DNA from 4 places in the Streptomyces sp. NPDC005485 genome. Region 3 is predicted to be linked to each of the others. Evidence: riboswitches for the same ligand, from Rfam matches in the RefSeq annotation. Region 3 holds a riboswitch; each other region holds the start of a gene.
What was found. Region 3 has a riboswitch for cobalamin ahead of ABZS97_RS27095 (ABC transporter substrate-binding protein). Riboswitches for the same ligand answer to the same signal wherever they lie in the genome.
Positions count from the first base shown of each region.

Region 1 (5,545 bases), on a different contig from region 3:
AGGCCCACGGGGCGCCACCGGGCGTTGGAGCGGCCCGCCTGCTCGGTCGGGTAGAAGTTGATGTCGACGACCCGGTCGAGGAAGGTGACGGCGGTGCGGACCGTCTCGTCCAGCCGCTCCCAGTCGATGTCGCCGACCGCCGTGTCGACGAACGCGCCCAGGTTCACCGAGCCCAGGTTGCAGACCGCGGTCTCCCCGTCGTCCGTGACCTCCAGGATCTCGGTGCACAGGTTCGAGGAGTGGACGGTGTGGCCCGGCTCCGCCGTCTGGTTGGCGGTGCGGTTGGCGGCGTCCTTGAACGTCATCCAGCCGTTGCCGGTCTGCGCGAGGGTGCGCATCATGCGGCCGTACAGGTCGCGGGCCGGAATGGTCTTCTTGGCGAGCCCGGCCTCCTCCGCCTTGCGGTAGGCGGCGTCGAACGCGTCACCCCACAGGTCCACCAGCTCGGGCACGTCGGCCGGTGAGAACAGCGACCACACGCCGTCCTCGTTCACCCGGCGCATGAACTCGTCCGGGATCCAGTGCGCGAGGTTCAGGTTGTGCGTACGCCGGGCGTCCTCACCGGTGTTGTCGCGCAGCTCCAGGAACTCCTCGATGTCGGAGTGCCAGGTCTCCAGGTAGACCGCGGCCGCGCCCTTGCGCCGGCCGCCCTGGTTCACCGCGGCGACCGAGGCGTCGAGGGTCTTCAGGAACGGGACGATGCCGTTGGAGTGCCCGTTCGTGCCGCGGATCAGCGAACCGCGGGAGCGGATACGGGAGTACGACAGACCGATGCCGCCCGCGTGCTTCGAGAGGCGCGCGACCTGGTGGTAGCGGTCGTAGATGGAGTCCAGCTCGTCCAGCGGGGAGTCGAGGAGGTAGCAGGACGACATCTGCGGGTGCCGCGTACCGGAGTTGAAGAGCGTGGGGGAGGAGGGCAGGTAGTCGAGGCGGCTCATCAGCCGGTAGAGGGCCGCGACTTCGTCCACCGCTCGGGTGGTGTCGTCCTCGGCGAGGCCGGAGGCCACGCGCAGCATGAAGTGCTGGGGCGTCTCGACGACCTTGCGGGTGATCGGGTGCCGCAGCAGATAGCGGCTGTGCAGGGTGCGCAGGCCGAAGTAACCGAAGCGGTCGTCGGCGACGGTGTCGATCAGCGCGTCGAGACGGGCCGTGTGCAGCCGTACGAACTCGGCGGTGCGATCCGCGATCAGACCCTCGCGGTGCCCGACCGCGACCGAGCCGGAGAACGACGTGACACCCTGCGACGCGGCCTCGGCGGCGATGCTGATCGTCAGCAGGCGCGCGGCGAGCCGGGAGTAGGCGGGGTCCTCGGAGATGAGGCCCGCGGCCGCCTCGGTGGCCAGCTCGCGCAGCTCCGCCTCGTCGGCCCGGGCGGAGCGGCCGCGCAGCGCGGCGGCGGCGACCCGGCCGGGGTCGGCGTCGGGGAGGTCGGCGGTGAGGTCGGTCAGGGTCCGCAGCAACGCGGTTCCCGGAGCGTCGGCCTCGGCCCCTGTCACGGTGGTCGCGGTCGCCTCGGTCGCTGAAGCCGGATCGACTGGCGCGATGGTCACGTGGGACTCTCCCTCGCTCGGCACGGGGCCTGGGGCGAGGGCAGCGGGGCGCACGGGCTCGGACAGGCCGGCGCGCGTCCAGCTGGCCCACTCCGCGAGGCCCGGACGTCTTGGCACCCGGACCGGTCGGCCGGGCGCGCTGTCGGCAGGACCTCGGACTGGTCAGGCGCGCATACACGCACAAGTACACCGTTGCGGGACAGTTCCGGATTCGCACCGGATTCCCCTGCGGCGACAGCGAGCACGAGCATACATCTTGTGCCGGGCTGCGGGAGCACCCCCACATGTTGTGTCGCGCTGCTGTCGAAGGGTGCCGGAGCGTCAACTCTTGGGCGGGTGGCGAATGCTGGGGCGCCGTCGCCGCCGGCGCCGGTCCGGGCACGGCAACGGGCCGCCGGATCTCTCCGGCGGCCCGTTCGGGATTCCGTGCCTCTAGTGCGAGGTCCCCGCCGTGGCCGGCGGCAGTTCCACCTGGACCCCGGGGTCGCCCGCGTCAGCCGTGTAGTCCGACGGAGACGTCTCGTCGACGCCGTCCGGGGCCTTCAACGCCCGCAGGACGAAGGTCAGGACCACCGTCACCACCACGTTCAGCACGAAGGCCGTCAGACCGATGTAGCCGATCTCCCCGATGCCGGGGATCTCCTTCGAGCTCCCGCCGAAGTGCGCCTGGGTCGGCGAGGCGACCCCGTACGCGGCGACCGTGCCGTAGACCATGCCGACCGCCCAGCCGGCGAGCAGCGCCCAGCGGTGGAACCAGCGGGTGAACAGACCGCCGACCAGCGCCGGGAAGGTCTGCAGGATCCAGATGCCGCCCAGCAGCTGGAAGTTGATGGCGACCGTCTTGTCCATGGTGAGGACGAAGACCAGCGCGCCGACCTTCACCAGGAGCGAGACCAGCTTGGAGACCTTGGTCTCCTGCTGCGGGGTCGCGTCCGGCTTGATGAAGTCCTTGTAGATGTTGCGGGTGAACAGGTTCGCCGCGGCGATGGACATGATGGCCGCCGGTACGAGCGCGCCGATGCCGATCGCGGCGAACGCCACGCCCGCGAACCAGTCCGGGAACATGTTCTCGAAGAGCTGCGGGATGGCGAGCTGCCCGTTCTGCACCTTCACCCCGGCCGCGATCGCCATGAACCCGAGCAGCGCCAGCAGGCCCAGCATCAGCGAGTACAGCGGCAGGATCGTGGTGTTGCGGCGGATCACGTTGCGGCTGCGCGAGGACAGCGTGGCCGTGATCGAGTGGGGGTACATGAACAGCGCCAGCGCCGAGCCGAGGGCGAGCGTGGCGTAGGTCCACTGCTGCGGCTCGGCCGGGGCGAGCGCGCCGCGCGGCTTCCCGGTCGCCGGGTTGACCTGGGAGAAAGCGTCGCCGGCCTTGGCGAAGATGTCGTCGAAGCCGCCGAGCTTGATCGGGATGTAGATGATCGCGACCACGATGACGAGGTAGATCAGGCCGTCCTTGACGAACGCGATCAGCGCCGGGGCCCGCAGGCCGGACGAGTAGGTGTACGCGGCGAGCACGGCGAACGCGATCAGCAGCGGCAGGTCCTTGACGAACCAGTTGGTGCCCGCGCCACCGCCCACGCCCATGACGTCCAGAACGGCCTGGATGCCGACCAGTTGGAGCGCGATGTACGGCATCGTGGCGAGGATGCCGGTGACGGCGACCGCCAGCGACAGACCCTTCGAGCCGAAGCGTCCGCGCACGAAGTCGGACGTGGTCACGTACCCGTGCTTGTGCGAGACGGACCACAGCCGCGGCAGGAAGGTGAAGATCAGCGGGTACACCAGGATCGTGTACGGCACCGCGAAGAAGCCGGCCGCGCCCGCCGCGTAGATCGCCGCGGGTACGGCGACGAAGGTGTACGCGGTGTAGAGGTCGCCGCCGAGCAGGAACCAGGTGACCCAGGTGCCGAACGACCTGCCGCCTAGGCCCCATTCGTCGAGGGTCGCGTCGTTCTCGGCCTTGCGCCAGCGTGCGGCCAAGAAGCCCATGACCGTGACGGCCAGGAAGAAGAAGATGAAGACGCCGAGGGCGACTCCGTTCACGCCGTCCTTCACTTGGACACACCCCCGCCCTGGGTCGCGCGGGAGCGCTGGTCACGCTGCCACAGCTTGTACGCGGTCACCGTGAGCAGCGTGGAGATGACCACCCACAGCATCTGGTACCAGTAGAAGAACGGGATGCCGATGAAGGCCGGGTCGACCTTCGCGTACGAGCCGACCCAGAGCATCGCCACGAACGGCGCGAACAGGCAGAGGCCTATGACCACTCGGACCGGTGTCACCACCGGCGGTTTCGCGGCAGGCGCACCTGACGCGTCCGACACATCCGACACTTCTGACATACGGCGGCTCCGTCCCCTCGCTGATCAACCTGTGTAACGCGCAGGCAATCTAGGTCACGGTGTCGCGCAGCGGAAGACCTCGTCCGCATATCGGTATGTCGATTCGGTGAAGGCCAATTCGGGTGTTCGCGGTACGCGTCGGGGAGTGCTCCCGAGGGGTCAGTCCCGCGGCCGCTTGAGCCTGGTCGTGAACTTGTACCGGTCCCCGCGGTACACCGATCGCACCCACTCCACCGGCTCGCCGTCCTTGTCGAGGGAGTGGCGGGAGAGCATCAGCATGGGCAGGCCGACGTCGGTGCCGAGCAGGCCGGCCTCGCGCGGGGTGGCCAGGGAGGTCTCGATGGTCTCCTCGGCCTCGGCGAGATGGACGTCGTAGACCTCGGCGAGCGCGGTGTAGAGCGAGGTGTACTTGACCAGGGACCTGCGCAGGGCGGGGAAGCGCTTCGCGGAGAGGTGGGTCGTCTCGATGGCCATCGGCTCGCCGTTGGCCATGCGCAGCCGCTCGATGCGCAGCACCCGCCCGCCCGCCGTGATGTCCAGCAGGTCGGCGAGGGTGTCGTCGGCCGTGATGTAGCCGATGTCCAGGAGCTGCGAGGTGGGTTCGAGGCCCTGGGCGCGCATGTCCTCGGTGTAGGAGGTCAGTTGGAGGGACTGCGTGACCTTCGGCTTGGCGACGAAGGTGCCCTTGCCCTGGATGCGTTCGAGGCGGCCCTCGACGACCAGCTCCTGAAGGGCCTGGCGCACGGTCGTGCGCGAGGTGTCGAACTCGGCGGCGAGGGTCCGCTCGGGCGGCACCGGCGTGCCGGGCGACTGCGTCTCCGTCATCTCGAGCAGGTGCTTCTTCAGGCGGTAGTACTTGGGCACGCGCGCGGTACGGATGGGGGCCCCACCCTCGTTCTCCGCACTGCTGACGTCGGTGCTCATGCTCTGCCTTCCCGGCTCTCGTGCCGAAGCGACCGGCATCCCGACGGCCACGGCTCACATCGTGGCACGGCTTCGTGCGCGAGTTCCCTGTGAGTATCCCGCGCACGCTCCGTGATCCCCTCTATATACCGTTGCGCCGCCCGCTGGTCTAGTCCACCGCGCCGAATTGGTCCACTCGAAAGTGCGCCAACGGACCTGCTCTTTTCGCTAGTTACCTACTTAAAGGTCCTTGCATATGTAGGTCCCATAACGGACGACTGGAGGGGCTTCTTCACCCTTGACACCCCTCTAGGTCTAGGCCAAGCTCCCCCTACTGGTCTACACCATTGGTCCAGTCCCGGCCCCCGCTGGGCGGTACCCACCAGAACGGTCACCGCAGGGGAGCGTGGGGGGTTTGAGGGCATCCCTGAGGAGGGTGGCGTGAAGCGCAAGCTGATAGCCGCGATCGGTATCGCGGGCATGATGGTGTCGGTCGCGGCCTGCGGCGGCAGTGACGACAGCGACAGCGGCAAGAAGGCGGGAGCCGACGGGTACAAGGGGCAGACCCTGACCGTCTGGGCGATGGACGGCTCCACCCCGCCCGCCTGGACCAAGGATCTGCAGGCGGCCTTCAAGAAGAAGACCGGCGCGACGCTGAAGTTCGAGACCCAGAAGTGGGACGGGATCCAGCAGAAGATCACCACCGCCCTCTCCGAGTCGACCCCGCCGGACGTCATCGAGGTC
Region 1 covers NZ_JBEXDZ010000119.1:20,814-26,358, forward strand. Annotated here, with positions in the region: gene ABZS97_RS31580 (ribonucleoside-diphosphate reductase subunit alpha) at 1-1,550, opposite strand, end outside; cobalamin riboswitch at 1,677-1,818, opposite strand; gene mctP (monocarboxylate uptake permease MctP) at 1,983-3,611, opposite strand; gene ABZS97_RS31590 (DUF3311 domain-containing protein) at 3,608-3,898, opposite strand; gene ABZS97_RS31595 (GntR family transcriptional regulator) at 4,058-4,822, opposite strand; gene ABZS97_RS31600 (extracellular solute-binding protein) at 5,243-5,545, shown strand, end outside.
Region 1: linked by a shared signal. The riboswitch ahead of ABZS97_RS31580 (ribonucleoside-diphosphate reductase subunit alpha) and the one ahead of ABZS97_RS27095 (ABC transporter substrate-binding protein) in region 3 are both predicted to bind cobalamin.

Region 2 (5,545 bases), on a different contig from region 3:
GAGTTCCGCGGCCATGTCGAAGTTCAGTACGTCGCCCGTGTAGTTCTTCACGATGAACAGCACGCCCGCGCCACTGTCCACGGCGGCCGCCGCACGCACCATCTGGTCCGGCACCGGAGACGTGAAGACCTCGCCGGGGCAGGCCGCCGACAGCATCCCGGGACCCACGAAACCGCCGTGCAGCGGCTCGTGCCCCGACCCGCCGCCGGAGACGAGGCCGACCTTTCCGGCCACCGGAGCGTCCCGCCGTACGATCACGCGGTTGTCCACGTCCACCGTCAGCTCCGGATGAGCGGCCGCCATGCCCCGCAGCGCGTCCGCGACGACTGTCTCCGCGACGTTGATGAGCATCCTCATGGTTACCTCCTGGTGCGATGAACAGGCAGGGCTCTGGGTCTCGTGATCAGGGTAGGCGGCCGAGTGGGGAGGAGGGGTCCGTCCACCGGCAGTATCTGCGCTTTGGTCCCGGAGGTCACCCGTCGCGCAGGCTGTCCGCGGCGCCGGGACTACGGCCGCACGGAGGCGCGTTGCTCAAGGACGCTCAGGGTCCGCTCGGCCCATCGGATGTTCTCCTGCTCGAAGGCGCGGCCCCGCATCAGGGACAGATACGGCCCGACGCGCTCGGCCCGTTCCAGGAACTCGTGTTCGGTGCGGCCGTCGAGGAGACGGTCGCGGAGCCGGTCGAAGCGGGCCAGCTTGTCGCGTGACCGCTCCAGCTGCCCGGCGACCGCCGACCGTACGGCCTGCTCGTCGCCCTCGTCGACGGCCTGGACCTTGACCATGAGTTCGGAGCGGATGGCCGTCGGCTTCGGCGGTTCGGCCGTGAACGCGTACAGGGCCCGGCGGCCGGCCTCGGTGAGGGAGAACAGCCGCTTGTTCGGCCGGCGCTCCTGCTCCACGAGCCGGGCCGCCACGAGCCCTTCGGACTCCATGCGGTCGAGTTCGCGGTACAGCTGCTGTGGGGTCGCCATCCAGAAGTTGGCCACCGAGGCGTCGAAGCCCTTGGCGAGGTCGTATCCCGACGCCTCGCCCTCCAGGAGGGTGGCCAGGAGTGCGTTGCGCAATGCCATGCCCCCAGGCTAGACGGCACCCGCCGCGATGACTAACCTACTCCGCATCTAGTCAACTAATTGAGTAAGAAAGGTGGGCGTGATGCACCCCTTCCGCAAGGCCGTGGAGGCCGACGACTTCACCGGCATCGAGAGCCTGCTGGCCGACGACGTCGTCTTCACCAGCCCCGTCGTCTTCAAGCCCTACCCCGGCAAGGCGATCACCGCCGCCATCCTGCGCGGCGTCTCCCGTGTCTTCACCGACTTCGAGTACGTGCGGGAGATCGCCGACGGCCGCGACCACGCCCTCGTCTTCAAGGCCAAGGTGGGCGAGAGGGAGATTCACGGCTGCGACTTCCTGCACATGGACGAGGACGGCAGGATCGACGAACTGACGGTCATGGTCCGCCCGCTGTCGGCGGCGCTGGCCCTCTCCGAGGCGATGGGCGCGCAGTTCGAGGAGATCGCGGCGGAGGCGGCGCGGGCGGAGGGCGCCTGAGCGCTTTCGTGGCTTGAGTACGCGGGTTGCGGTGGCGGCCTGCGAGGCGTGGGCGCCTCGGTATCGGCGCGGGTGCCGCAGGCTGCTGGTTTGACCCTATTTCCTTCGGCTACCCGCGTCTTGTGACTACGACGACATCTCAGCAGGAGCTCTATCAATTCCTGGAGGACCGCTTTGCCTGCGCACAGGCCTGCACGGAATGCGCGCGGGAGTGCGCGCTGCGTGCGAGCCTCGCGGAGCCGGACGGATCCGAAGAGGACCAACGCGTAAGGCGCGAAGGCGTCCTGTGCGCCGAGGTGTGCGACGCGACCTGTCGCGTGCTGTCCGAGCAGATCCGCGAGGACGAGTCCGGCCTGCGCATCCAGGCGGAGTGGTGCCGCGAGGTCTGCCTGGCGTGCGCCCGGGTCTTCGACGAGTACGCCGGCGCCGAGGACGGGGCGAAGGCCTGCCGCATCTGCGCCCAGGCCTGCACGGACTTCATCGCGACACTGCTCTGACGGACTTCCTCGCGACACCGCTCCGGGCACGGAGCTCACCTCGTGCCCGGCGTCAGTCCGAGACCCCGAGCGGCCGTCCGGCCCGTACGTTCCAGCGCCCCGATCGCCCGCTGAACTCGGTGGCGGTCAACGGCGGCACGTCGACCCGCCAGAACGCGGACTCCGGTGCCCCCAACGTCCGTACCACCAAGGCGCGTACGACCTCGGGCTCCACCACGGCGACCGTCCGGCCCGCGACGTGTGCGGTCGCGTCCAGCCAGTGCGCCACCCGTGTGCAGAAGGCCTCCACCGACTCGCCGTCGTGCGGCGCCGAGCCCGGATCGGACAGCCATCGGGCCACCGCCTCCGGTTCCCTCGCGCTCACCTCCTCCAGGGTCGCGCCGCGCCAGCGGCCCACGTCCAGGCCCGCGAGTTCCGGCGCGTCCGCCGCCGTACCGAGGCCGAGCGCGTGCGCGGTCTCGCGGCAGCGCACCGAGGGGGAGACCAGCGGCCGGTCCACGGCCGCAACCGCCCCCGCGGCCGCCCGCGCGAGGCGCAGCCCCGTGGTATCAACCGGACATCCATCGTCGAAGCGGGCTTCCCGTACGGCCACACTCATTGCGGCTGAGATCAACATCACTCGGCTCGTCATACGTCCACTCTCGTGCTCAACACCCGTGTGAAATCGGGGAACTGACGACGTGACCAGGCCACCGGCGCACCCTCCGCGCCTTCGTGCGCCCTTGGCCGCAACCCCGGTTCGCGGTACGGTCTCGTCGATATTGACGACGGTTCGGCGGAAGCCGGTGAGAATCCGGCACGGTCGCGCCACTGTAAGCCCAGCAAGAGCCACTCCCACCAGGGGTGGTGAAGGTCGAGCAAGTCAGACCCGCAGCCGTCGTCCTGTGCACCACCGAAATGGGACGCGAGTTCCCCAGGAGGTTCTGCCCCATGGCGCAGTCCGTCGCTCAGCCGACCGCTACACCCACCGCTGTTCCCGCCAAGCTGCCGATCGGTGCGATCGCCCCCTGGGCGGTCTTCTTCGGCATCCTGATGCTGGTTCTGCTCTACTTCGTCGGCGCCGAACAGGGCGCCACATCCGTGATGTCGGGCTCGGACGTCCACGAGTGGGTGCACGACGCCCGCCACCTGCTCGGCTTCCCCTGCCACTGACGGCGCCGGGGAATCGTAGAAGCTCATGAACTCCGCAACTGTCAGAAACCTCCTGGTACGGGGCATGCTCGCGGGTCTCGCCGCGGGCCTGCTCGCCCTGGTCGTCGCCTACTTCCTCGGTGAGCCGCGCGTGGACTCGGCGATCGCCTACGAGGAGTCGCACAGTCACGAGCACGGCATGGAGGTCGTCTCCCGCACGATGCAGTCCACCGGTGGCCTGGCCACCGGCGTCCTCGTCTACGGGGTCGCCTTCGGTGGCATCGCCGCCCTCGCGTACTGCTTCGCGCTCGGCAGGATCGGGCGCTTCGGACCGCGTGCCAGTGCGCTGCTCCTCGCGGCGGCGGGCCTCCTCGCGGTCTACGTCGTGCCGTTCCTGAAGTACCCCGCCAACCCGCCGTCCGTGGGCGAGCCCGACACCATCGGTAAGCGCACCACGCTGTACTTCCTGATGATGGTGCTCAGCGTGCTGCTGGCCGTCGCCACCGTGATCCTGGGCAAGCGCCTCGCGCCACGCCTGGGCAACTGGAACGCGACACTGGCCGCGGGGGCGTTCTTCCTCCTCGCCATCGGCCTCGCATACGGGTTCCTGCCCGCGGTGAACGAGGTGCCGAAGGACTTCTCGGCCAGCCTCATCTGGCAGTTCCGGCTGGCCGCCCTGGCCATCCAGCTGACCCTGTGGACGGCCTTCGGGCTGATCTTCGGTGTGCTGGCGGAGCGGGTGCTGTCACCGAAACCGGCCAAGGCCGCGGAGAAGCGAGCGGAGGCGCGGGCGACTCCCGTCGCACGCTGACCACCACTCGATCGCCGCACGGCTTCATCGATCCACCGATCGATCCACCGAAGTGCCGCTCGACGGCGCAGGGCCCCCGGATATGGCGCGAATCCTGGGGGCCTTTCGCATGCGTACGTCACCGGCATTCCCAATTTCTGAAACACGTTCTACGGTGTGCGCCGTCAGGTCCGGCCTTGGAGCCAGGAGGCGCCGTGCATCTCGAATACACGCCCGAGCAGCAGCGGTTGCGCACCGAGCTGCGCGGATACTTCGCGGACCTGGTGCCCGACCACGCCTATGCGCGCTACGGCGACCCCGCGGCCCAGAAGCGCTTCTACCGCGAGACGATCCGCCGGCTCGGCACGGACGGCTGGCTCGGCGTGGGCTGGCCCACGGAGTACGGCGGGCGCGGCCTGAGCCCCATGGAGCAGTTCATCTTCTTCGACGAGGCCGCTCAGGCGGGCGTCCCGCTGCCGCTGATGGCCCTCAACACGGTCGGCCCGACGATCATGCAGTTCGGCAGCGACGAGCAGAAGGCGTACTTCCTGCCGCGCATCCTCTCCGGCGAGATCGACTTCGCGATCGGCTACAGCGAGCCCGACGCGGGGACGGATCTCGCCGCGCTCAAGACCCGGGCCATACGTGACGGAGACGAGGCCACCGGCCATTACACGGTCAACGGCCAGAAGATCTGGACGACCAATGGCGACACCGCCGACTGGGTGTGGCTGGCCGTGCGCACCGACCCCGACGCGCCGCCGCACAAGGGCATCACCATGCTCCTCGTGCCGACCTCGGACCCCGGCTACTCCTGCACGCTCATCAACACCCTCGCCTCGCACGACACCACTGCCAGCTACTACGAGAACATCCGCGTCCCCGCCTCCCGCCGGGTCGGCGAGGAGAACAAGGGCTGGCGGCTGATCACCAACCAGCTCAATCACGAGCGCGTCACGCTCGCCGCGCACGGCACCATGGCGATCCGCGCCCTGCACGACGTACAGCGCTGGGCGATGGAGACCAAGCTCGCCGACGGCCGCCGCGTCGTCGACCTCCCCTGGGTCCGCCGCCGCCTCGCGCAGACCCACACCCGCCTCGACGCGATGAAACTCCTCAACTGGCAGATGGTGAACGCCGTCCAGGAAGGCACCCTCACCCCGCAGGACGCCTCCGCCGTCAAGGTGTACGGCTCCGAGACGCGCCGCGACGCCTACGCCTGGCTGATGGAGATCGTCGCCACCCCCGGCATCCTCAAGGAGGGATCAGCGGGCACCGTGCTCCACGGCGACCTGGAACGTGGCTACCGCTCGGCGGTGATCTTCACCTTCGGCGGCGGGAACAACGAGATCCAGCGCGAGATCATCTCCTGGATCGGTCTGGGGATGCCGCGGGTACGGCGCTAGCCTGCTGGTGTGGACGCGGACCCCGGGCTCTTCGGACCCTCCTCGGTGACCTGGCAGATGCACGGCGACCCCATGATGTGGGTCGCCGGAGTCCGTGCGCTCTATCTGCAGGCGCTGCACCCGCGCGCGGTGCGGGGCGTCATGCAGAACTCCGACTTCCGGCGCGATGCGTG
Region 2 covers NZ_JBEXDZ010000077.1:34,881-40,425, reverse strand. Annotated here, with positions in the region: gene dhaK (dihydroxyacetone kinase subunit DhaK) at 1-357, opposite strand, end outside; gene ABZS97_RS24700 (PadR family transcriptional regulator) at 507-1,070, opposite strand; gene ABZS97_RS24695 (nuclear transport factor 2 family protein) at 1,153-1,548, shown strand; gene ABZS97_RS24690 (ferredoxin) at 1,671-2,045, shown strand; gene ABZS97_RS24685 (histidine phosphatase family protein) at 2,098-2,676, opposite strand; cobalamin riboswitch at 2,776-2,939, shown strand; gene ABZS97_RS24680 (CbtB-domain containing protein) at 2,976-3,197, shown strand; gene ABZS97_RS24675 (CbtA family protein) at 3,223-3,987, shown strand; gene ABZS97_RS24670 (acyl-CoA dehydrogenase family protein) at 4,182-5,372, shown strand; gene ABZS97_RS24665 (oxygenase MpaB family protein) at 5,430-5,545, shown strand, end outside.
Region 2: linked by a shared signal. The riboswitch ahead of ABZS97_RS24680 (CbtB-domain containing protein) and the one ahead of ABZS97_RS27095 (ABC transporter substrate-binding protein) in region 3 are both predicted to bind cobalamin.

Region 3 (5,545 bases):
GTGCGGCAGGACCAGGCCGACGAAGCCGATCGCGCCGGCCGAGCTGACCAGGACGGCGGTGAGCAGAGCCGTGACGCTCAGCAGCACCAGCCGGGTGCGGGCGACGGACACGCCGAGCGCGGCGGCCGCGTCCTGCCCGAAGGCGAAGGCGTCGAGCGTGCGGGCGTACCCCGCGCAGACCAGCAGGGCGACGGCGAGCACGCAGGCGCCCACCCACACGTCCGTCCAGCCGGCGCCGCCGAGTGAGCCGAGCAGCCAGAACAGCACCCCGCGGGTGGTCTCGGCGTCGGCGGCGGTCATGACGACGAAGGAGGTGAGGGCGGAGAAGAGCTGCATGGCGGCGACGCCGGAGAGCACCACGCGGTCGGTGGTGCCGCCGAGCGTGTGGCTGAGCAGCAGGACGAGCGCGAAGGACAGGACCGCTCCGGCGAACGCGCCCGCGGACACCGACACGGCGCCGCCCCCGACGCCGAGGACGACCACGGCGACCGCGCCCGTCGACGCGCCGGACGACACCCCGAGCACGAACGGATCGGCGAGCGGGTTGCGCAGCAGGGACTGCATCACCGCGCCGCACACGGCGAGGCCCGCGCCGCACACGGCCGCGAGCAGCGTGCGCGGCAGCCGGAGCTGCCACACGATTCCGTTCCGGATCGGCGAGACGTCCGTGCTCCCCCACCCGAGGTGGGCCGCGACGACCGACCAGACGTCGCCGACCCGGATCTGCGCGGGTCCGATGGTGATCGCGACGGCGATGGACGCGCACAGCGCGGCGAGCCCGGCCGCCGTCGACAGCAGTCCCTTGACCGTCACCCCGCGAGCCCGAACCGGCGCAGTCCGGCGGCCACTTGCTCCACGCCCTCCACGGTGCGGATGGTCGGGTTCATGGCCTGGCCGCTGAGCAGGACGTAGCGCTTGTGCCGGACGGCGGACATGTTCTTGGTGACCGGGTCGGACTCCAGGAAGGCGATCTTCCGGGCGGCCGACTCGGCGGTCTGCGACTTGCGCGTGAGGTCGCCGATGACGAGCACGTCGGGGTCGCGGTCGGCGACCGTCTCCCAGTTGATCTGGGGCCACTCCTCGTGCGTAGCGCCGAAGGTGTTCTTCGCGCCGAGTGCGCGGGTGATGATGCCGGGGGCTCCGCAGCAGCCCGCCATGTAGGGCGACTGGGCGTTGGCGAACCAGTACAGGAGGGTGACGTCCGAGGCGTCGATTCCCGAAGTGGCCTTCGTCATGCGCTGCTTGAGCGAGGCGACGAGCCGATCGCCCCGCTTCTGCACCCCGAACACCTTGGCCAGGTCCCGTACTTCGCCGTAGACGGTGTCGATGGTCAGCGGCTGCTTGCGCGAGCCGTCCCCGTCACCGGAGTTGTCCTTGCCCGCGCAGTCGGACGGGGAGACGTAGGTGGGAACGCCGACCTTCTCGAGCTGGTCCCGGGTGGCCACGCCGCCCTTGCCCAGTGTGGAGACGAAGGAGGCGGCGACGAAGTCCGGTTCGGTGTCCAGGACCCGTTCGAAGGAGGGGTTGTTGTCGGCGAGCCGGGGCACCTCGGCGTTCGCCTTCTCCAGGCCCTTCATCACGGGGTCGGTCCAGGTGGCCGTCCCGGCCATCCGGTCGGCGAGCCCGAGCGAGAGCATGATCTCGGTGGTGCCCTGGTTGAGGGAGACGGCGTGGCGCGGCGGGGCCGCGACGCGGACGGTCCGGCCGCAGTTGTCGAGGGTGACGGCGGTCTTCGCCGAAGCGGTACCGGACGAGCCGGAACCGCAACCGGTCAGCAGCAGCGCGCCGGCGATCAGCGGGGCGGCACGGCGGGTCGTACGTGCGGTGGGCACGGGAGTGGGTCCCCAGTCGTCGAGGGCTCAAGCGCGGAGCCCGGTCGTACGGTCTCCCCGGCGGCACTCGACCGGCGGGGGCGCCAGCAGGTCTTCGGACTCGGGGTCACGCGAACGAGGCGCCTTCCCGGACTCTTCGTGGTCCAGTGGCCGATGCCCCGCCCGTCGCCCTCACCGCTGCGCGTCAGCTCCGGATTCGCACCGGATTCCCTGACCCACGTACATGGGTTCGACTGGCCTCGGAAAGTTATCACGGGGCGTGCCGGGAATCGCCTGCCGCCCTGGGCTGTTGCCACCCGCAGAGCCCCTTGCCCGGGGCGAGCCGCAGACGCACCGCAGTCGGAACCGCAGCCGCGGAGACAGAGGAGACACACCATGTACGGCGACCAGGAGACGGTCAGCAGGATCCTCTCGGAGCTCGGCGACACCTGGGCCGTCGTGGGCCTGTCCACCAACCGGGACCGCGCGGCCTACGGCGTCGCCGAGGTGCTGCGCCGGCACGGCAAGCGCGTCGTCCCGGTCCACCCGAAGGCCGAGACGGTCCACGGCGAGCAGGGCTACGCCTCCCTCGCCGACATACCCTTCGAGGTCGACGTCGTCGATGTCTTCGTCAACAGCGACCTGGCCGGCCCGGTGGCCGACGAAGCCGTGGAGATCGGCGCGAACGCCGTCTGGTTCCAGCTGGGGGTCGTCGACGAGCGGGCGTACGAGCGGACGCGCGCCGCGGGGCTGGACATGGTCATGGACCGCTGCCCGGCGATCGAGTACCGCCGACAGGGCATTTAGGGCATCCGAGGGGTGCCTCAACCGGCCGGTACGGAAACGTGGTTGACGGTTCACGAGGCACCCCGGTTTCCTGCTCGGATGCCCACGCTTCGCATCGAGCAGCCGACGGACGAAGCCGGTCTCACGGACTGGCAGTACGTCCACAACACGGTCATCCCGACCCACGTCCTGTCCCTCGACGACGTGCGGGAGCGAACCGGCCGCAACCGCATGGAGGTCGCCCGTCTCGGCGACGTCCTGGTCGGCTGCACGACGGTGCGTCCACCCGACGACGAGACGCCCGCGGCCACGGTGATCGCCCGCGTGCTCGCGCCGCACCGACGGCAGGGGCTCGGCGCGCAGCTGTACGCGCGCGCTCTGGAACAGGCGCGGGAACTGGGCACTGAGGCGATCGAGACGGTGGTCCTGGCCTCGAACGAGGACGGCCTGCGCTTCGCGCTCCGCAATGGATTCGTCGAGGTCGAACGCTATCTGCTGCCGGGCGACACCATCGAGTGGATCAGCCTGCGGCTGGCCTGAGCCTCAGCCCCGGCCGGCCGGCTCCTCGGCGAGGAACCCTTCGACCGCGTCGGAGAAGAAGTCCGGATCGTCGATCCACGGGAAGTGCCCGGCGCCCGGCTGGACGGTCATCCGCGCCACGGGGAACAGCCCCGCGATGTCGGCGGCGACGCGCGGCAGCGGACCGCTGTCCACCTCGCCCGCGAGCAGCAGCGCCCGTCCTTCCCATCCGGCGAGGGCGGCGAGCGCGGTGCGAGTTGCGTCCGGTGTGAAGGCGCCCGAGGACGCGTACAGGCTCGCTGCCTCCTCGTTGCTCTGCTCCGCGTCGGCCGCGGCGTGGGCCCGCGCGGCCTCGTCCCACCGCCCGTAGAAGAAGGGTGCGGCGGTGTCGTAGTCCGCGTCGGAGGCCGTGCCGGCCCAGGTCCTTTCGTAGGCACCCAAGGCCGCCTCGAACCACGGCTCACCCTTGCGCAGGGCGGCCGCTTCGAGGCGGTGCTCCACGGTGAAGTCGACGCCCAGGGCGCGCGCCCGGGCGGTGATCAGCGCCAGACTCCGCACGCGCCGCGGGTAGCGGGCCGTGTAGAGCAGCGCGAGGTCGCCTGCCGCCGAGTGGGCCAGCAGATCGACGCGCTCCAGCCCGAGGTGCACGCGCAGGGCCTCCACGTCGGCCACCTGACGATCGCAGCGGTACGTCGCCGGGTCCTCGGGTACGCCGGAATCGCCGGTGCCCCGCAGATCGAGCCGGATCAGTCGGCGTCGCCGGGCGAGCCCCCCGAGGTCGCCCAGATAGGCGGAGGCGCGCATCGGCCCGCCCGGCAGGCAGAGCAGCGGCTCGCCCTCACCGTCGAGGTGATAGGCGAGTTCGGTCCCGTCGGAGGCGGTGAAGCTGGGCATGCCGCCATCCTGACGACCTCCGGACGATCACGGCAAGCGGTTTGCGCGGCGTGCGGCAGGCGGCGCGCGGCAAAGGGCGCGAGGATCCGGTGACCGACACCCGGCACTCAGCGGCTGACGGCGGTCAGGTGCCGAGCCCCTCCAGCACCACCGCGCTGGGCAGCTCCGCAAAAGCCTTGCCCGGCACGAGCAGCTTCCCCCTGCGCCGCCCGCTTCCCACCAGTACATAGGCCAGGTCGACGACCGCGGAGTCCACCAACACGGGCCAGTCGCCCGGCAGTCCGAGGGGCGTGATGCCGCCGTACTCCATCCCGGTTTCCCCGGTCGCCGTGTCCATCGGTGCGAACGAGGCCTTGCGGGCGCCGAGTTGGCGGCGTACGGCGCCGTTGACATCGACGCGGGTACCGGAGAGGACCACGCACGCGGCCAGTGTCGTGTCGCCTCCGCGCTTGCCCGCGACCACCACGCAGTTGGCGGACTGGTCGAGGAGCTCCTGGCCGTAGTGCTCCAGGAAGACCGAGGTGTCGGCCCACTCCGGCTCGGTGTCGACGTACACGATCTGCTCGGCGGGGACGCTGCCGCGCCAGTGGCGTACGGCGTCGGCGACCGGGCGGGTGAGCCGGTCGAGGCATTCGGGTGCGGGTGTGGCGTGGTCGAAGTGTCCGATGGGTGCGCGCATGACCGCACGCTAACAGCCGCGCCGGCGCCTCCCGCTGGGCGTCTCAGCGGACGAGCGGCACCGACACCGTCATGATCATCTCGACCGGCTCGTCGCCCGAATTCCCGTACACATGAGGGGTGTTGGCCTCGAACGAGACGCTCGCGCCCGTCGGTACGAGGTGGTCCACGCCGTCGACGGTGAGGGTCAGTTCGCCCGTGGTGACGTGGACGAGTTCGACGGTGCCGTTGGGGTGGGGGTCGGAAGGGCTGTGGTCGCCGGGCATCAGCCGCCAGTCCCACATCTCCAGCGGGCCGGGGGCCTCGGTGCCGGCGAGGAGGCGGTTGTAGCTGCCCGCGTCGGTGTGCCACAGCCGTACGGCCTGGTCGGCCGGGACGATCCGGACCTTGGGGCCCTGCTCGTAGTCGAGGAGGGTGGTGATGCTGATGCCGAGCGCGTCGCCGATCTTGACGACGGTGCCGATGCTGGGGTTGGTCCTGGCCTGCTCGATCTGGATGAGCATGCCGCGGCTGACCCCGGCGCGGGCGGCGAGGGCATCCAGCGTGAAGCCCCGTTCCGTGCGCCAGCGTTTGACGTTGCGCGCCAGGGACTGGGTCAGCAGGTCGAGATCCGACACATTCCGTCCAATATTCTGGATGACAGAGTTCAATCGAGTGAACTATGGTGTGGTGCACCTGATTGTTCACTGAACTGTACTGCGAGGCACCTCATGACAGCACTCTTCGCCCTGGCCACCAGCCTCCTGTGGGGCCTGGCCGACTTCGGCGGAGGACTGCTGACCCGGCGCACCCCGGCGCTCACCGTGGTCGTCGTCTCGCAGACCATCGCGGCGGCCGTCCTCGGAGTGATCGTCGTC
Region 3 covers NZ_JBEXDZ010000091.1:27,850-33,394, forward strand. Annotated here, with positions in the region: gene ABZS97_RS27090 (iron chelate uptake ABC transporter family permease subunit) at 1-813, opposite strand, end outside; gene ABZS97_RS27095 (ABC transporter substrate-binding protein) at 810-1,832, opposite strand; cobalamin riboswitch at 1,900-2,085, opposite strand; gene ABZS97_RS27100 (CoA-binding protein) at 2,208-2,618, shown strand; gene ABZS97_RS27105 (GNAT family N-acetyltransferase) at 2,697-3,137, shown strand; gene ABZS97_RS27110 (alpha/beta hydrolase) at 3,141-4,010, opposite strand; gene ABZS97_RS27115 (YbaK/EbsC family protein) at 4,135-4,689, opposite strand; gene ABZS97_RS27120 (XRE family transcriptional regulator) at 4,733-5,305, opposite strand; gene ABZS97_RS27125 (EamA family transporter) at 5,399-5,545, shown strand, end outside.

Region 4 (5,545 bases), on a different contig from region 3:
GGTCTTCTCGCGTGCGAACCGCACGCGTACGGGCAGCAGACCGAGCCCGTCGACAGCGCCCTGACGGCTCTCGACCTCGTCCTCGATGTGCTCGCCGAGCACCTGGAAGCCGCCGCAGATCCCGAGCACCGGCCGCCCTTCGGCGGCCCGTCGCGCGATCGCGTCCGCGAGGCCGCGCTCGCGCAGCCACTCCAGCGCCTTCACCGTCCCGCGGGTGCCCGGTACGACGACGAGGTCGGCGTCGGCCAGTTCCTCGGCGCGGTCCACGAACCGCACGACGACGCCCGGTTCGGCGGCCAGCGCGTCCACGTCCGTGAAGTTGGACATCAGCGGGACGGCGCAGACGGCGACGCGCAGCACGTCCTCGCCGACGGGCGCGGCCACCACGGACTCCCGCACGGCCCCCCGCAGCGAGACACGCAGCCCGTCCTCCTCGTCGATGCCGAGGCCGTGCTGGAAGGGCAGCACACCGTACGAGGGGCGCCCGGTGAGGCCGCGGAGCATGTCGAGGCCCGGCTCCAGCAGCGAGACGTCGCCGCGGAACTTGTTGACGAGGAACCCGGCGACGAACTGCTGGTCCTCGGGTGAGAGCAGCGCGACGGTCCCGAAGAAGGACGCGAAGACGCCGCCGCGGTCGATGTCGCCGACGACGAGCACGGGCAGCCGCGCATTGCGCGCGATCCCCATGTTCACGATGTCCGTCCGCCGCAGATTGATCTCGGCAGGACTGCCGGCCCCCTCACAGATCACCGCGTCATACGTGCCCCGCAACTCGGCGAGACAGTCCAGAACGGTCCCGAGAAGCGCCTGCTGCCGCCCGCCGTGATAGCCCCGCGCCGTCATCTCGCCCACCGGCTTGCCCATGAGGACGACCTGACTGCTCCGGTCGCTGCCCGGCTTGAGCAGTACGGGGTTCATCAGCGCGGTCGGCTCGACGCGTGCGGCCTGCGCCTGCATGGCCTGCGCCCGCCCGATCTCGGCGCCCTCGCGCGTGACGAAGGAATTGAGGGACATGTTCTGCGCCTTGAAGGGCGCCACCTTCACGCCCTGCCGCACCAGCCACCGGCAGATCCCGGCGGTCACCACGCTCTTGCCCGCGTCGGAGGTGGTTCCCGCGATCAGCAGTCCGCCGCTCATGACGTGCCTCCCCGTCGTGTCAGGGCGCGTGCGGCGACGCTCACGCCGAGGGCGAGCAGGCCCACCCGGCGCGACAGCCGTACGGCCCGCTCGATGTCCGTGGTCCGCACCGGCCGTCCCCGGCTGCCCAGCACGGGCCGGTGCTCGACCCGCCCGCCGTACGAGAGAGTGCCGCCCAGGCGCACCCCGAGCGCGCCCGCGAACGAGGCCTCCACCGGACCGGCGTTGGGGCTCGGATGCTTCGCGGCGTCCGCGCGCCAGGCCCGGGCGGCGCCCCGCGGGTCGCCGCCGGCGACGGTGGCGAGCACGGCGGTCAGCCGCGCCCCCGGCCATCCGGCGATGTCGTCGAGGCGCGCGGAGGCCCAGCCGTAGCGTCGGTACCTGGGTGACTTGTGCCCGACCATGGCGTCGAGCGTGTTGACCGCCCGGAACCCGACGAGCCCCGGCACACCGGCGACGGCGCCCCACACCAGCGCGCCCACGACGGCGTCGGAGGTGTTCTCGGCGACGGACTCCACGACGGCCCGCGCGATCCCGTCCGCGTCCAGTGCCTGCGGATCGCGCCCGCACAGGTGGGGCAGCCGCTGCCGGGCCGCGTCGACGTCCCCGGCTTCGAGGGCCGCGCCGATCGCCCGCGCCTCGCGGCCCAGGGAGGTCCCGCCCACGACGGTCCAGGTGGCGGCGGCGGTCAGGGCGAGGGAGGCGGTGGCGGAGCTTCGTGCGCAGCGGCTTGCGGCGGCAGCGAGGGACACGGCTCCGCCGGCGCACACCAGGGTGTGCAGTGCGCCCCATCCGCGGTGGTCGCGCCACAGCACCCGTTCCACAGCGCCCGCGGCCCGACCGAACGCGGCGACCGGGTGCCCGCGGCGCGGATCGCCGAGGATCAGGTCACCGAGGAGGCCGGCGGCGGCGCCGTACGCGAAGACGCGATCGGCACGCATGGGGTCAGCCCGCCGTAAGGGAGGGCGGAACCGTCGTACCGTCCGGCACCGTACTGTCCAGGACCCGCAACGGGCAGCCGCACATGGCGATATGTCCTCACTCAGGGTGTCCACGCCCTGGTTCGACGAGACCGGCGGTGAGAGTTCCTGGCTCCCGGGGGTTACTACCCCGGTGACAGTGGCGGGACCGCGCCGGATTCACACCGGCTTCCTCTTCTGCCGCCGTACATGGCTCCGGCAGTCCACCACGGGCCGAGAACAGCCGTCAACTCGCTGTTGACCTGCGAGGGGAGAGTGTGCGAAGGCCCACATACGGGTGGGGTGCGGGACGCTGTCGCGTCCCCGCACCCCACCCGAAGTGATGCCTGGTTTACGTGTTTCTGTCCGGTCGTCAGGCGACGATCAGGTAGATCCCGTACGCCACCGCCGCCGCGCACGCCGCGAAGCAGGCGTAGGCGCCGGTGACCGCGAGCGCGGCCGAATCGCCCTTGGCCGAGGCCGACTCCTGCTTGGAGAGGCCGACGATGCCGAGGGTGAAGAGGCCGACGAGGGCCACGGTGACCACGAGGCTGACTCCGAAGACGGAGCCGAGGGCTGCCCAGTCGATGTCCATGCTGTTCGTTCCTTACACCGTGGCCGGGCGGGTGGGTTCCGCGTCCGGGGACGGGATGGTGGCGGTGAGGTCGTCGGTCACCGTGCCGACCGGGGGAGGGGTGACGGCGGCGATGGCCGTGGTCACCACACCGGCGGGCTCCTCGTCGGTGTCGGTGTCGGCGTTGACGTTGGTGTGGTCGATCACCTGGCGGCGGGAGATCTTCCAGATCGCGGCACAGGAGGCGACGAGGAAGACGGCGACGAGCGCGGTGCCCCAGTCGCCGAAACCGGTCACCCACTCGGCGAGCGCGGCGACGAGGGCGGCGGCCGGCAGGGTCAGCGCCCAGGCGACGAACATCCGGGTGGCGGTGGACCAGCGGACCACGCCTCCCTTGCGGCCCAGGCCCGCGCCCATCACGGAGCCGGAGACCGAGTGCGTGGTGGAGAGGGAGAAGCCGATGTGCGAGGAGGCCAGGATGACCGTGGCCGCGCTGGTCTGGGCGGCGAAGCCCTGCTGCGGCTGGAGGTCGGTCAGGCCCTTGCCCATCGTGCGGATGATGCGCCAGCCGCCCAGGGAGGTGCCGGCCGCGATGGCGAGACCGGCGGAGAGGATGACCCAGACCGGCGGGTCGGAGTCGGGAGCGATCGCGCCACCGGCGACCAGGGCCAGGGTGATGATGCCCATCGTCTTCTGCGCGTCGTTGGTGCCGTGGGCCAGCGAGACCAGGCCCGCGGAGGCGATCTGACCGGCGCGGAAGCCCTTCTCGGTGGACTTGCCGTTCGCGTTCCTGCCCAGCGTGTACATCAGCCGGGTGGCGATCAGCGCGGCGATGCCCGCGACCAGCGGGGCGGCGACGGCGGGCAGCAGCACCTTGGTGACCAGGACGTCACCGTGCACCGCGCCGGTACCGGCCGAGGCGATGGTCGCGCCGATGAGGCCACCCATCAGAGCGTGCGAGGAACTGGAGGGGAGCCCGACGAGCCAGGTCACCAGGTTCCACAGGATGGCGCCGACGAGCGCCGCGAATATGACCTCCGGACGGATGCCGGATTCGTCGACGAGGCCCTTGGAGATCGTGTTGGCGACCTCCACCGAAAGGAACGCGCCGACAAGGTTGAGGGCGGCGGACATGGCCACCGCGACCTTGGGCTTGAGTGCGCCGGTCGAGATGGTGGTGGCCATCGCGTTGGCGGTGTCGTGGAAACCGTTCGTGAAATCGAACACGAGAGCGGTGACGATCACGATTCCGAGGAGGAGCGTGATGTGTTCCATTTACCCAGGCTTCTGTTGGACGTCAGTGGCATGAGGACCGTAGGCAACCTGGATGAACGGAAGATGAACTGAGACGGGACACAGGGTGACTCAATTCGGTGTGCCATCCCTCCGGATGTGTCGGAATGTGTCGGAGGGATGGCGCACGGTTCGAACTGAGGCGGAATATTGGGTTCCGCTATCCCTTCGCGAACTTCCTGAGCCGGTCCATGGAGCCGTTGAAGAGATTCTGGTCACCCGGCAGGCTGCCGCTGTTGTCGTACTGCCAGAACGTCCAGTACGTCCAGCCCGCGGGCAGTGATCCCGCGTCCGCCGAGTTGTAGCGGGCGAGCCAGAGGGCGTGGTTCGCGGCGAAGGCGCGGCTGCCGCCGGTGCAGGTGTTCCACCAGTGCGTGGTCGTGTAGATCACCGGGCGGCGCCCGGTCTCCCGCTTGACCTCGTTGCTGAACGCGTGGATCCAGTGCACCATGCCGGACTTGCTCAGCCCGTAGCACTTGTGCTTGCTGTACGGGTTGTACTCGATGTCGAGCGCGGGTGGCAGCGTCCGGCCGTCCGCGCTCCAGCCGCCGCCGTTGCGCACGAAGTGCTTCGCCTGGGTGGTGCCGGACGACTTGTTCGGCAGTGCGAAGTGGTAGGCGCCGCGCAGCAGGCCGGCGTTGCGCGCCCCGGAGTACTGCGAGCCGAAGCGCGGATTGCGGTACGTGCCGCCCTCGGTCGCCTTGATGTAGACGAAGCGGGCGCCCTTCGCTTTGGCGCTCTGCCAGTTGACGGTCTTCTGATGCGACGAGACGTCGTGTCCCTTGGGCTTGCCCGCGGCCGAGGCCGGAACCTCGGCGAGAGCGATCCCCCCGACGGCGAGCGCCGTCACGGTTGCCGCGATGACGCGGGCGTGACGGCGGGACGGTTTGTGATCACGAGCCATATTTCCCCCCGGAATGGCGACGTGCGCGACAAATCACCCAGAGATTACTCGAAGATCGTTGAATGCCGGTCGATCATCAGCCAATCACTGGCGGAGGGTGATGTATGGGGATATGCGCCCTTACGGACGCTGGGCTTCCGTCCTAAAGTGCCCTCGCCGCCCCCGGGTCGGGGGCGCCGCCTGGGAGGATCGCGGCATGGCTGAGCAGCGGCGGGACGCAGGGGACGGGCGGGGCGCGCAGGAGCGAGCGGCGGGCGGCGAGGTCGCGCGGGCGTGGGACGAGCTGGTCGCGACGGCCCGCCGCACGGTGACCGAGGGGCTGGTCGTCGGGACGTCGGGGAACGTCTCGGTGCGGGTCGGTGACACGGTCCTGGTCACGCCGACGGGCGTGCCGTACGACCGGCTGACGCCGGCGGACGTGGTCGGGGTCGACCTCGACGGCCGGCAGGTGCTCGGTTCGCTGGTTGCGACGAGCGAACTCCCGATGCACCTAGCGATTTACCGCACCACCCAGGCGCGCGCCGTCGTCCACACCCACGCCGCGCACGCGACGGCCGTCTCGACGCTGGTACAGGAGCTTCCGCTGATCCACTACATGGCGGGCGCCCTCGGCGGCCCCGTCCGGGTTGCCCCGTATGCGACATACGGCACCCCGGAGTTGGCCGAGAACATGCTCCG
Region 4 covers NZ_JBEXDZ010000089.1:16,417-21,961, forward strand. Annotated here, with positions in the region: gene ABZS97_RS26690 (cobyric acid synthase) at 1-1,137, opposite strand, end outside; gene ABZS97_RS26695 (cobalamin biosynthesis protein) at 1,134-2,078, opposite strand; cobalamin riboswitch at 2,199-2,341, opposite strand; gene ABZS97_RS26700 (hypothetical protein) at 2,470-2,691, opposite strand; gene ABZS97_RS26705 (inorganic phosphate transporter) at 2,704-3,945, opposite strand; gene ABZS97_RS26710 (lysozyme) at 4,124-4,867, opposite strand; gene ABZS97_RS26715 (class II aldolase/adducin family protein) at 5,064-5,545, shown strand, end outside.
Region 4: linked by a shared signal. The riboswitch ahead of ABZS97_RS26695 (cobalamin biosynthesis protein) and the one ahead of ABZS97_RS27095 (ABC transporter substrate-binding protein) in region 3 are both predicted to bind cobalamin.